Linked DNA regions of Tolumonas auensis DSM 9187. The protein of the gene in region 1 interacts with the protein of each later gene in a pairwise test. Links are inferred from orthologs where the notes say so. Each region holds a gene or a part of one and is shown on either strand. Other genes may lie near its edges.

Evidence for each region. The genes of interacting proteins can lie anywhere in the genome.
Region 2: the proteins of TOLA_RS04100 (region 1) and grxD interact in binary tests that used the Escherichia coli proteins (3 or more experiments, as listed by UniProt). The link is inferred for Tolumonas auensis DSM 9187 from one-to-one orthologs.

The regions. Positions count from the first base shown.
Region 1 is NC_012691.1:871,771-880,317, forward strand. Bases 1,542-4,371 are described here. They hold TOLA_RS04100 (BolA family protein), read left to right. Parts: upstream 1,542-2,717; coding sequence 2,718-3,026; downstream 3,027-4,371. Other genes in these bases: TOLA_RS04090 (methyltransferase), read right to left, coding at 1,542-2,232; TOLA_RS04095 (DUF3606 domain-containing protein), read right to left, coding at 2,347-2,532; TOLA_RS04105 (FAD:protein FMN transferase ApbE), read left to right, coding at 3,054-4,091; TOLA_RS04110 (aldo/keto reductase), read left to right, coding at 4,209-4,371. In the rest of the region: TOLA_RS04080 (peptidylprolyl isomerase), read right to left, coding at 1-515; TOLA_RS04085 (YajG family lipoprotein), read right to left, coding at 515-1,087; more of TOLA_RS04090, read right to left, coding at 1,096-1,541; more of TOLA_RS04110, read left to right, coding at 4,372-5,120; dinB (DNA polymerase IV), read left to right, coding at 5,190-6,245; TOLA_RS04120 (aminoacyl-histidine dipeptidase), read right to left, coding at 6,272-7,732; TOLA_RS04125 (hypothetical protein), read right to left, coding at 7,808-8,098; TOLA_RS04130 (hypothetical protein), read left to right, coding at 8,097-8,282; TOLA_RS04135 (bifunctional metallophosphatase/5'-nucleotidase), read left to right, coding at 8,362-8,547. UniProt on the Escherichia coli protein: Transcriptional regulator that plays an important role in general stress response. Has many effects on cell morphology, cell growth and cell division. Acts by regulating the transcription of many genes, including dacA (PBP-5), dacC (PBP-6), ampC and mreB.
Region 2 is NC_012691.1:2,433,752-2,436,469, forward strand. It holds grxD (Grx4 family monothiol glutaredoxin), read right to left. Parts: upstream 1,667-2,718; coding sequence 1,334-1,666; downstream 1-1,333. Other genes in the region: TOLA_RS11280 (EAL domain-containing protein), read left to right, coding at 1-57; fadR (fatty acid metabolism transcriptional regulator FadR), read right to left, coding at 484-1,197; sodB (superoxide dismutase [Fe]), read left to right, coding at 1,911-2,492; sucD (succinate--CoA ligase subunit alpha), read right to left, coding at 2,569-2,718. UniProt on the Escherichia coli protein: Monothiol glutaredoxin involved in the biogenesis of iron-sulfur clusters.

The sequences.
Region 1 (8,547 bases):
TTTGGCACATCGCTGGCCCGCAATTTCGGATCAACGCTGGTTGGCTCATCGGCAATCTTTTCCAGTACTTCCATGCCGGATACTACAGTACCAAACACGGTGTATCCTGGCTGAACAGTCGCATCCAGTGATGCATTGTCGTTCAGATTGAAATAGAACTGACGAGTCGCACTATTCGGATCGCTCATACGCGCCATTGCCAGTGTGCCGCGGCGGTTAGACAGTCCGTTGGTCGATTCATTTTCTACCGGAGTATGCGTTGGTAACGGTGTGAAACTGGAATTATAACCGCCACCCTGTGCCACAAAGCCGGGGATCACACGGTGAAACAGCGAGTTGTTATAGCTGCCTTCGTCGACGTAACTTAAAAAGTTAGCGACAGTTTTCGGCGCTTTTTCAGCTTCCAGTTCAACGACAATACTACCGAGATTAGTTTGCATTTCTACACGCGGACCGCTTGCCCAGACTAAACCTGGCAGTAAGGCGGCCAGCAGTGCCAGTTTACGACACGTCATTAAAATTGCCCTTTGATTGCACCACGGATCTGATTATCAGCCAGTGCTTGAGCCATGATTTCAGACAACTGCTCGTTCAGCAAGACTTCCAGATCATGAATGTCCGGCCGGGTCACGCTATCCTGTGAGGAAGCACGATTATATTCTTTATTCAGAATATTACCGTTGTTAGTTACGGTCAGCTTAATGCGGCTCTTCGCGTTGGCATTAAACATCACGCCCGGTTTGGTCAGCGTGGCCTGCAACTCTTCAACGACGATGCTGATGGTGATATTGGACTGATTTCCGCTGGCAAGTCCTTGTTGGCGGAAGCCATCCTGCAGACGTTCGGCCAGCAGAACATGAGGTGAAACCTGATTCGGGATCAGCGTAACCGGACTTTCTGGCAGCGCGATTTTGATGATCTGACTGCCGGCACGTTCGTCCTGACCATCAATAGAAACATCAAGGCCTGGCTGATAGAAACCGTCCAGCTGATCATCGACCACCGGATTCAGGTTGGCTTTCTGTGGCCAGGATGCCGCACAGCCAACAAACAATATAGCGCTGAGGAGTAAAATTATTTTTTTCATAGAAGCTCCTATCGGTTAATGGTGCGTAAAATAACAAATTTACTGTTGCTGGCAATACATTCCGTGCCGCCAAACAGACGTTTCAGTTTGATGTGGTAATCCAGATGACGGTTACCGACGATCCAAAGTTCACCACCGCGTTTCAGACAGCGTTTGGCATCTCTGAACATCTGCCAGGCAATATCATCGGTGATCGTTTGTAACTGATGAAACGGCGGATTACATAAGATCACATCGATACTGTTACTGTCGATACCATTCAGCGAATGACCTACCTGAAAACGGCAACGAGCCAGATCCTGCGGCCGGTTTTGTTCAACATTTAACTGGCTGGAAGCAACGGCCATATAGGATTCATCAAGGAACAGCAGTTCAGCTTCCGGGTTATATTCCAGCGCCATCAGCCCCAGCACGCCGTTACCACAGCCGAGATCGACCATGACACCACGTTTTTGCCGTGGCAGGTTTTCCAGCAGGAAACGGGCACCGATATCCAGACTGGCACGGGCGAACACATTGGCGTGGTTGGCGATCTGATAATCGGTATTATCTAACGGCCAGATGGTAGGGTAAGGATTGACGATGGCCGGACGATCTTCGACTTGCGTATAAATCAGACGCGCTTTTTTCCGGGCCAGCGACGTTTTGGTGGTACCCAGGATCTGTTCAAACAGCGCCAGTGTCGAGTTATGGATCTCTTTGACTTTGCCGGCGGCAATAATGCGGGTGTCCGGTGTGACCACGTCCCGCAGACGCAGCAGCTGATATTCCAGCATCGCCAGTGTTTTCGGTACTTTGATGATCACCAGTGATGGTGCAGCCGGTAACGGTGCCAGCATATCCTGCAGATGCAGGGGGTGGTTTTCCAGCTCATTGGTCTGCCAGTTACGGCGGGTAGCTTCCTGACTTAACAACGAATCACAGATGGAAATTGGCTGATAATTTGCCAGCCCGCAGGCGAGCGCACCAAAGCTGTCATTCAGGATCAGAATCGCGCCTTGGGCTGCAGCCGTTTGCAGTTGTTCGGCAGTGAGCTCACTCAGCAGATATTCATCGGCAGCATCCCAGGCTTGCAGATTGGGATCATTGGTAGAAGGGTAGCGGTGCAGCGTTAGCTCACTCGTATCCAGGTTCAACAGGTTCATGCCGTTTCCATCTCATAAAAATGGCGCTATTCTACCTGTCATAGCGCCTGAGACCAATCAACCGGCTGGAAATAACGCTCGTTAAACTTTATAAGCGTTAAGAATAGCGACTAATCAGTGATGCGATTCAACATATTCCCGGACTGCAGCACCCGATCCACCAACTGCACGGACGGCTGCCGCGAGTTCCCGATCGGTACAACCCAGTTCTTTACACCAGTGGCGATAATCGCTCTTGTTGTGAGTATCAATCGTTTTGCTATCCAGTGGGTGACCCGATTTTGCTTTCTTGCTGGCCATGATGACCTCCTATGGATGTATGTGCATTAATAACATCTCACCAGCATCTTTTCCCGGCAATGTGTGAATTTTTACATCATGTAAGGATGCACATGTTTTCTGATTAACCCTGTTGGCTATCGGGTTGTATGAAATGGCTTAACCGTTATGCTGTTGGTGCAGAAATCAGTGAGGAGAATGAAAAAATGTCGATGCAACAATATATTGAACAAACCTTACAACAAGGACTGAAACCTGACTGGTTGTCAGTAACTAACGAAAGTCATTTGCATCGTTCCAGTGGCCCTGATGCAGAAAGTCACTTTAAAGTAGTGGTCGTGAGCCCGGTTTTTGAGGGGGAACGTCTGGTCGCGCGGCATCGCCGGGTAAATTTGTTGTTGGCAGAGGCTTTGCAGAACAGTGTTCATGCGCTGGCGCTGCATACCTATACGCCGGCTGAGTGGCTGGCGCGTGGTGAGCAGTTGCCTGATTCAACTAAATGTGCCGGGCATTAATTATTAACTGACGGCAGGAGAGGTAGTATGTCGTGGAATAAATTCGGAATTGTTGTATTGATGCTGACGGCTTTGCTGGGTTGTGAAAAGCAGACAGCTGAACGGCCAATGCTGGAAATTCATGGCCGCACGATGGGCACGTTTTATGATGTCAAAGTCGTCGGTGATTTTCCCGGCGGGCAGCAGGCACTGCAAACGCAGGTGGATAGTCTGCTCAAACATTACAACGATGAAATTTCCACCTATGATCCTGATTCTGCATTATCGAAGTTTAATCAGCAGCAATCCACGCAACCGTTTCCTGTCTCACAGGATATGGCCGACATTGTCATCAGTGCCGTGCGGGTCGGACAACGGACGCAGGGTGTACTGGATGTAACGGTCGGACCGCTGGTGAATCTGTGGGGGTTCGGGCCGGATAAGCGCCCGATCAAAACGCCGTCAGATGAACAGATTGTGGCTGCACGCGCCCGGGTTGGTATTGAACGCCTGCATGTTGAAGTCAGTGCGGAGCATGCCACTTTACGTAAAGATGTTCCTGATCTGTATGTCGATCTTTCCACGGTAGGCGAGGGCCTTGGTGCCGATAAAGTGGCGGAATTTCTTGAAGCGAATGGTGTACATCATTATCTGGTCGAAATAGCGGGCGCTTCACGCAGCCGGGGCGTCAATGCCAAAGGTGAACCCTGGAAACTGGCGATCCAGAAGCCAACCGATGAGCTTGAAGATATTCAGGCGGTTATTGTGCCGGATGGCCGTGCGGTCAGCACTTCCGGTAGTTACCGTAATTATTTCGAACTGGATGGAAAGCGTTATTCGCATATTATCGATCCGGTAACCGGTAAACCGATCACGCATAAGCTGGTGTCAGTAACCGTGATCACTTCCACTGCGCTTGAAGCTGACGGGCTGGATACCGCTCTGATGGTGATGGGGCCTGAAAAAGCGCTGGATTTTGCCAGAGAGCACAATCTGGCGGTCTATCTGGTGAGTAAAACGGACAAAGGCTTTAAAGCGGAATATTCGGCTGCTTTTGAACCCTACCTGATAAGATCAGGTTCCTGATTTTTATTAGCCTTGTGGTGCTGGTCAAAATTTTATCGCCTGACAGATGAATTTTGCTGTTGTCAGGTGGTTATCTCCCTAGGATTGTTACCCTGATATTTTATGTTATGGGTAACAATCATGATTTCACGTGTAGACGCGGCACCCGGTGGTTTTCAGTTATCAGAGTTTATTCAGGGATACTGGCGATTAGCTGAATGGAATATGTCAGCTGCGCAGCGGTTAGATTTTCTGAAACAACACCTCGAACTCGGTATCACCTCCGTTGACCATGCAGATATTTATGGCAATTACAGCTGTGAACAGCTGTTTGGTGAAGCACTGGCACTGGAACCCTCTCTGCGTCAGCAGCTGGAAATCGTGACTAAATGCGATATCAAGCTGTTATCCGCTAAATATCCGCAACGTACCGTTAAACACTATGACACCTCTGCCGCACATATCTTTGCATCGGTTGAAACGTCATTAAAAAATCTGAACACGGATTATCTTGATCTGCTGCTGATCCATCGTCCTGATCCGCTGATGAATGCGGATGAAGTGGCAGAAACGTTTGTTCAGCTGAAAGCGAGTGGCAAAGTGCGTCATTTCGGGGTGTCTAATTTCACGCCTTATCAGTTTGATCTGCTGCAATCCCGTCTGGGTTTTTCACTGGTAACGAATCAGGTTGAAGTGAATCCGGTCAATATGTTTGCCCTGGATGATGGCACGTTAGATCAAATGCAGATGAAACGTATCCGTCCGATGATCTGGTCTGCACTGGGTGGCGGCTCTGTTTTTACCGCTCAGACAGAACAGGCAAATCGTCTGCGCACCGTCTTAAGTAACATCAGCGAAGAGCTGGGTGGGGCAGGTCTTGATCAGGTGATTTATGCCTGGTTGTTAAAACTGCCATCTCAGCCATTGCCAATCATTGGTTCCGGTAATATCGCACGGGTCCGTGCTGCGGTAGCAGCCAAAGAACTCTCCCTGACGCGTGAACAGTGGTTCCAGATCTGGGAAGCGTCAAAAGGTCACGAAGTCGCATAATTTCCTGACTTGCAGGAAATCTGAAGGCGGGATAAACTTATAAATACTGTGTATTTGTACAGTATTTATATGAGAAAAATTATCCATGTCGACATGGACTGCTTTTTTGCGGCTGTGGAGATGCGTGACAATCCGGCGCTGGTGTCTCTGCCGCTGGCTATTGGCGGCTCAGCAGAACGCCGCGGCGTAATCGCTACCTGTAATTATGTTGCCCGTCGTTATGGTGTTCGTTCTGCCATGGCGACGGCATATGCCCTGCGGCTGTGTCCGCGCCTGGTGCTGCTGCCCGGGCGGATGGCGTTATATAGTGAAGTTTCACGTCAGGTGATGCGGATCTTCGCCCGCTATAGTCAAATCATCGAACAGGTTTCTATTGATGAAGCCTATCTGGATGTTTCCGACAGTACCCTGTTTCAGGGGAGTGCAACCCGTATTGCAGAAGCAATCCGTGCCGACATTCGTCAGGAACTGCAACTGACGGCCTCGGCGGGTGTGGCGCCGAATAAATTTCTCGCCAAAATTGCTTCTGAACAGAATAAACCGGACGGTCTGTTTGTCTTGTCACCGGCAGGTGTGCCGCCGTTTGTCCGGCAACTGGCGTTATCAAAAATTCCCGGTATTGGTGGTAAAACCGCGGAGCGGCTGGTACAGCTGGGGTTACATACCTGCGCAGACGTACAGCAATTCCCACGCCGGCAATTATTATATCTGTTGGGTAAAACCGGGCTGATGTTGCTGGAACGGGCTTATGGTATTGATGAGCGACCGTTACAGACTTCACGGGAACGTAAATCCGTGGGTGTCGAAACTACGTTTCCAATCGATATTGTGCAGGAAGAGCAGGGGCATGCGATGTTGCCTGAACTGCTGGCTGAGCTGTCAAAACGGCTGCAACGCCGGGAATGGCAGGGCCAGATTGCCCGGCAGGGGGTGAAAATCAAATTCTCTGATTTCCATCAGACGACAGTCGAACGCTCGGTAAACCGTTTTTCTCCACAGCTATATGATGAACTGCTGCATGAGGCCTGGTTACGTGGTGGTGGTAAGCCTGTGCGGCTGGTGGGGATCAGTATTGGTCTGCCGGAAGCTGCGAATGTATTGCAGCTTCCGTTAGATTTACAGTAAATATTACCGGGTAACTAGCTGCTCGTTCAGGATTGCTTTTCCGGGATCGCCGCCAGCATCGCGACCAGCAATTGCCAGAAACGCGCTACCGCAGGAATGTGTACCCGCTCATCCGGCGAATGTGCGCCCTGAATGGTCGGGCCAAAGGAGACCATGTCCCAGTGTGGATATTGTGCCTTGAACAGACCGCACTCCAGCCCGGCATGGATCACCATCAGTTTCGGTAATTCGCCAAACAATTCTTCATGTTTCTGACGCAACAAAGCCAGGGCCGGAGACGTTGGATCCGGTGCCCAGCCCGGGTAAGCGCCATCGAACTGACAATCTGCTCCCGCCAGCGTACATAACGAAGCGGTCATCTGCTGCACATAATGACGACCTTCGTCATTCAGTGAACGGATCAGGCACTGGATATAAACACCCTCTTCCGTAGTCTGGATCACACCAAGGTTGGTTGACGTTTCCACCACACCTTCAATGGCATGGCTCATGCGGATCACGCCATTCGGGCAGGCCAGCAACATCTGCAGCAGACGTTGCTGATCTGGCTGACTGAAGCACGCCTGAGGCAATTCCGTCGGCAGAATTTCGATCTGCAGGTTGCTATCCACCTCTTTCAGTTCAGCTTGTAATACGGCAGCTCGTTCAGCCACTAACTGCTGAACAGCGTGAAGACGGGCCGGTTCGACCAGAATCACGGCTTCCGCTTCACGCGGGATGGCGTTACGCAGTGTGCCACCGGCAATACTTGCCAGACGGATATTTTCTGTCTGCAGATCCAGCAATAAACGGCTCAGCAGCTTGTTGGCATTACCGCGATCCTGATGAATATTGACACCGGAATGACCGCCACGCAGCCCTCTGACCTGTAAACGGAAGGCCTGCAGATTGGCCGGTGTCGTTTCATGCGTGAAATGGAATCGAATATTGGCATCCACACCACCGGCACAGCCCATATAGGCTTCGGCATCCTGTTCGGAATCGGTATTCAGCAGAATTTCACCATCCAGCCAGCCGGCCTGTAAACCGAAAGCGCCACCCATACCGGCTTCTTCATCAACGGTCAGCAGAACTTCCAGCGGACCATGCTGTACCGTGTTATCAGCAAGAGCAGCCAGACAAGCGGCCGCGCCGATACCGTTATCAGCACCCAGTGTCGTACCGCGTGCGCGTACCCATTCGCCGTCGACGTATGCCTGAATCGGATCGCGGGTGAAATCATGTTTGGTATCGGCATTGGCCTGCGGCACCATATCGATATGCGCCTGCAGGATCACTCCTTTACGGTTTTCAAATCCGGGGGTTGCCGGTTTTTTCAGGATCAGGTTACCAACTGGATCAACCTTAATCATGATACCTTGCGCCGTTGCCCAATTCTGAATCCATTGACTCAGCGCAGCTTCATGTTTTGATGGACGCGGGATCTGACAGAACTTATCGAAAAAGAACCACAAATGCGAAGGTGAGAGTCGCAGTAATTCACTCATGAAGCATTTCTCCTGCTATAGCAACAAAAGACGCGGCAAAAGGTTGCAGCGCAGATTTAATTCAGAATTAAAAAATCAGACGGGACGACGGAACAGCTGCAAGCCGATAAACAGGATCACCCCTGTGACCAGTGAGCTGGCACTAAACAGATACATTACATAATAGGCATGCTGCATCGGGTCTGCAGTTTCAGGTAACAAATGAATAATGCCCCGGTTAATCAGCTGGTTGATTGCCAGTGCCGCCAATGACCAACCCGCAATCCAGATGATCTTTTGTTTTTGCGAACGGTGCGGCTGGTTATACATCAGCCCTACCCAGAAGCAGAACCAGACCGTAATAAAAATATATGAAAACAGCGCCATGGGTGTGACCTTGTTCTTTACTGAAAACGTTGCAGATGATGCCATGAAAGCCGACATGGCAGAAGTCGCATCAGCGATCCAAAGAGGAAAATGCTGCGTACAAAGCCTGATGTCGACGGATATCAGCTTGTCATTCATCAGTCATTATATTGTCATCTTTAACGGGCAGCGTGAAACAGGATAAGAGTTTGTCATTGCCCGACAGGATGAAGAGGGTGTATAACCAGACACCCTGTAACATTCAGTGTCGTTACGGAGCCTGCATGTCTGCATTATTAGGGCGCTTCTATCTGGCGCATATCAACGATACTCACTCTCATTTTGATGAAACCACACTACCGCTGCGGCTGGCATTACCTGACGGTCATACGGATATTCGTCTGCATTGTGGTGGTTTTCCGCGTTTAGCCGGTTTTATCAAACATGCCCGGCAGCGGGCAATCATCGAA
Region 2 (2,718 bases), 1.6 Mb from region 1 along the record:
TATATAGACGGTATTCAGGGACAACTGGTTTCTAAAATTATACCGATCGGCGATTAGCTATAAAATCTTTAGAATTTTCAGTGAATTGTTTTTTGAAGGTATTGTTGCAATTTACAGAGGGTCTGATAATATCGGCCGCGTTTCTGTGATGGCGGCCTGGTGGGTCCTCTCGCATCAATAGTTCGTGAACCCGGTCAGGTCCGGAAGGAAGCAGCCGAAGCGAACGACTTGAGTGCCGAGATGTGGCTTATCAGGCCGCCGCCCTTTCTGCTGTATCATTTTTGTCATTTCCAGCATAACCTCATCTGTTGTTTCCCCTCAAACGCACCACGTTATCTGTGCTTTTTCGCCATTTCTGTATCACGTATGATGCTGAATCCAGACTAAACGGGGAACATATCGTTGATGCGCGCGCAGATCCACATGAAACGAGACATCCGCAGTCAGCAACAGGCTTTATGCGGAAGAAGTATTCAAACAATATCAGCCTTCGAATATTGTCGAGTCATTCAGGTTTTTTCTTAACTCCTGCCAGATCTTCGCGGAATCTGCACCATATTGACGGACGATACTTTTCGCTGAATTTAAACTTCCGCTTTCTGCAATGACTGCCAGCTCATCATAAAATTTCATCGCTAAGGCACGTGCAGCAGGATCCGAGAAGTAATAACGACCAATACGACGATAAAGACTCTTGAATCCATTGAAAATTAAGGCATATATCGGATTACCGGATGCTAACGCCAATACATGGTATAGCTGATAATCAAAATCAATATAGGCTTCTGCCGAATCATTCAGCCTGGTACGTTCAGCCAGAACCGAAAGCACGGAGAAAGCATCCCGTTTCAGTGCGGAATGAATAAAAATAACACTGATATTCGTACGGGCAGAAAATAACTGTTCCACTAACTGCGGCAATTTCTCCTGCTCCAGCTTAGCCAGAGTATCCAGAATATTCAGGCTGGATGTTTCCCAGAAGTTATTCACCCGCGTAGGTTTGCCATGCTGTATCGTTAACCAGCCATCCCGGGCCAGTCGCTGAAGCACTTCGCGTAATGTGGTGCGAGTTACGCCGATCACTTCTGATAACTCCCGTTCTGCCGGCAAAATAGAGCCTGGAGCATAACGGTGATTCCAGATAGATCGGATAATGTACTCTTCAGCAAGCCCCGCTGGGCTTTGAGCCTTAAACACGGTGTGTGGCCTTATATAGTTGATACGAATGAATCATAACAAAGCCAGAGGATAGTGAACAGTTAACGTCAATACAATCAAATGTTATTTGTTAACTGAGTCAACGGGAGTAAATAATTTCACTCCCGTTACAGACTTATTCTGCAGCCGTTTGTTTGGCATGAACTGCTTTCAATAATGGCTGCAGTTCACCCTGCTGAAACATTTCCAGCATGATGTCACAACCACCAATCAGCTCACCCTCTACCCACAATTGCGGGAAAGTTGGCCAGTCAGCATATTTAGGTAACTCTGCACGAATATCCGGATTCTGCAAAATATCCACATAGGCAAAAGGTACACCACATGCCATCAGAGCCTGTGAGGCCTGTGATGAGAAGCCACAGCTTGGCAACTTCGGTGAGCCCTTCATATACAGCAGGATAGGGTTTTCTGCGATTTGTTGCTTGATCTTCTCAATGGTTTCCATGATTGCGCCTCATAACTGAAATCGTACTGATTTTACTCCATCATTACGGCTTAACAACGCTACCTTTTGTAGGGTTATAGCCGTCAGGATGGTCTGACAATGCCACTATCTTTCTATTGATGTATATTAAATGTTAAATTTTTTACAACAATATGTAGTATATATGAGTTAAAATTTGCTATAAATCAATTTAGCAAAAAGGTCTGACCTATAGAGACCGTGTTAATCAAAGAGGAGAATTTCAATGGCTTTTGAATTACCAGCTCTGCCTTATGAAAAAAATGCACTGGCACCACACATCTCTCAGGAAACCCTGGAGTACCACTATGGTAAACACCATAACACCTATGTGGTGAACCTGAACAATCTCATCCCTGGCACTGAGTTCGAAAACAAATCTCTGGAAGAGATCGTCAAAGGCTCCAGCGGCGGTATTTTCAACAATGCAGCTCAGGTATGGAACCATACTTTCTACTGGCATTGCCTGTCACCAAATGGTGGCGGAGAACCAACCGGCGCACTGGCGGATGCAATCGTTGCAACTTTCGGTTCATTTGAAAAATTCAAAGAAGAATTCACTAAGTCTGCTGTTACCAACTTCGGTTCAGGCTGGACCTGGCTGGTGAAAAAGGCAGATGGCTCTCTGGCGCTGCAGAACACATCTAACGCGGGTTGCCCTCTGACCGATGGCGTTACTCCGGTTCTGACTGCAGACGTCTGGGAACATGCTTATTACATCGACTACCGTAATCTGCGTCCGAAATACATGGAAGCCTTCTGGGCTCTGGTGAACTGGGAATTTGCTGCGAAAAACTTCGCTGCTTAATCATCAGTTCAGCAAAAATAAGAAAGGCTCCTTAAGGAGCCTTTCTTGTATCTGCCATATCAGCCGATAATTTTTATTATTTCCAGCCAGTCACTTCGCGCAAACCGACCGCGATATCCGCCAGGGAACGCACGGTTTTCACACCCGCTTCTTCCAGGGCGGCAAACTTCTCCGCTGCCGTGCCCTTACCACCAGCGATAATAGCGCCAGCATGACCCATACGCTT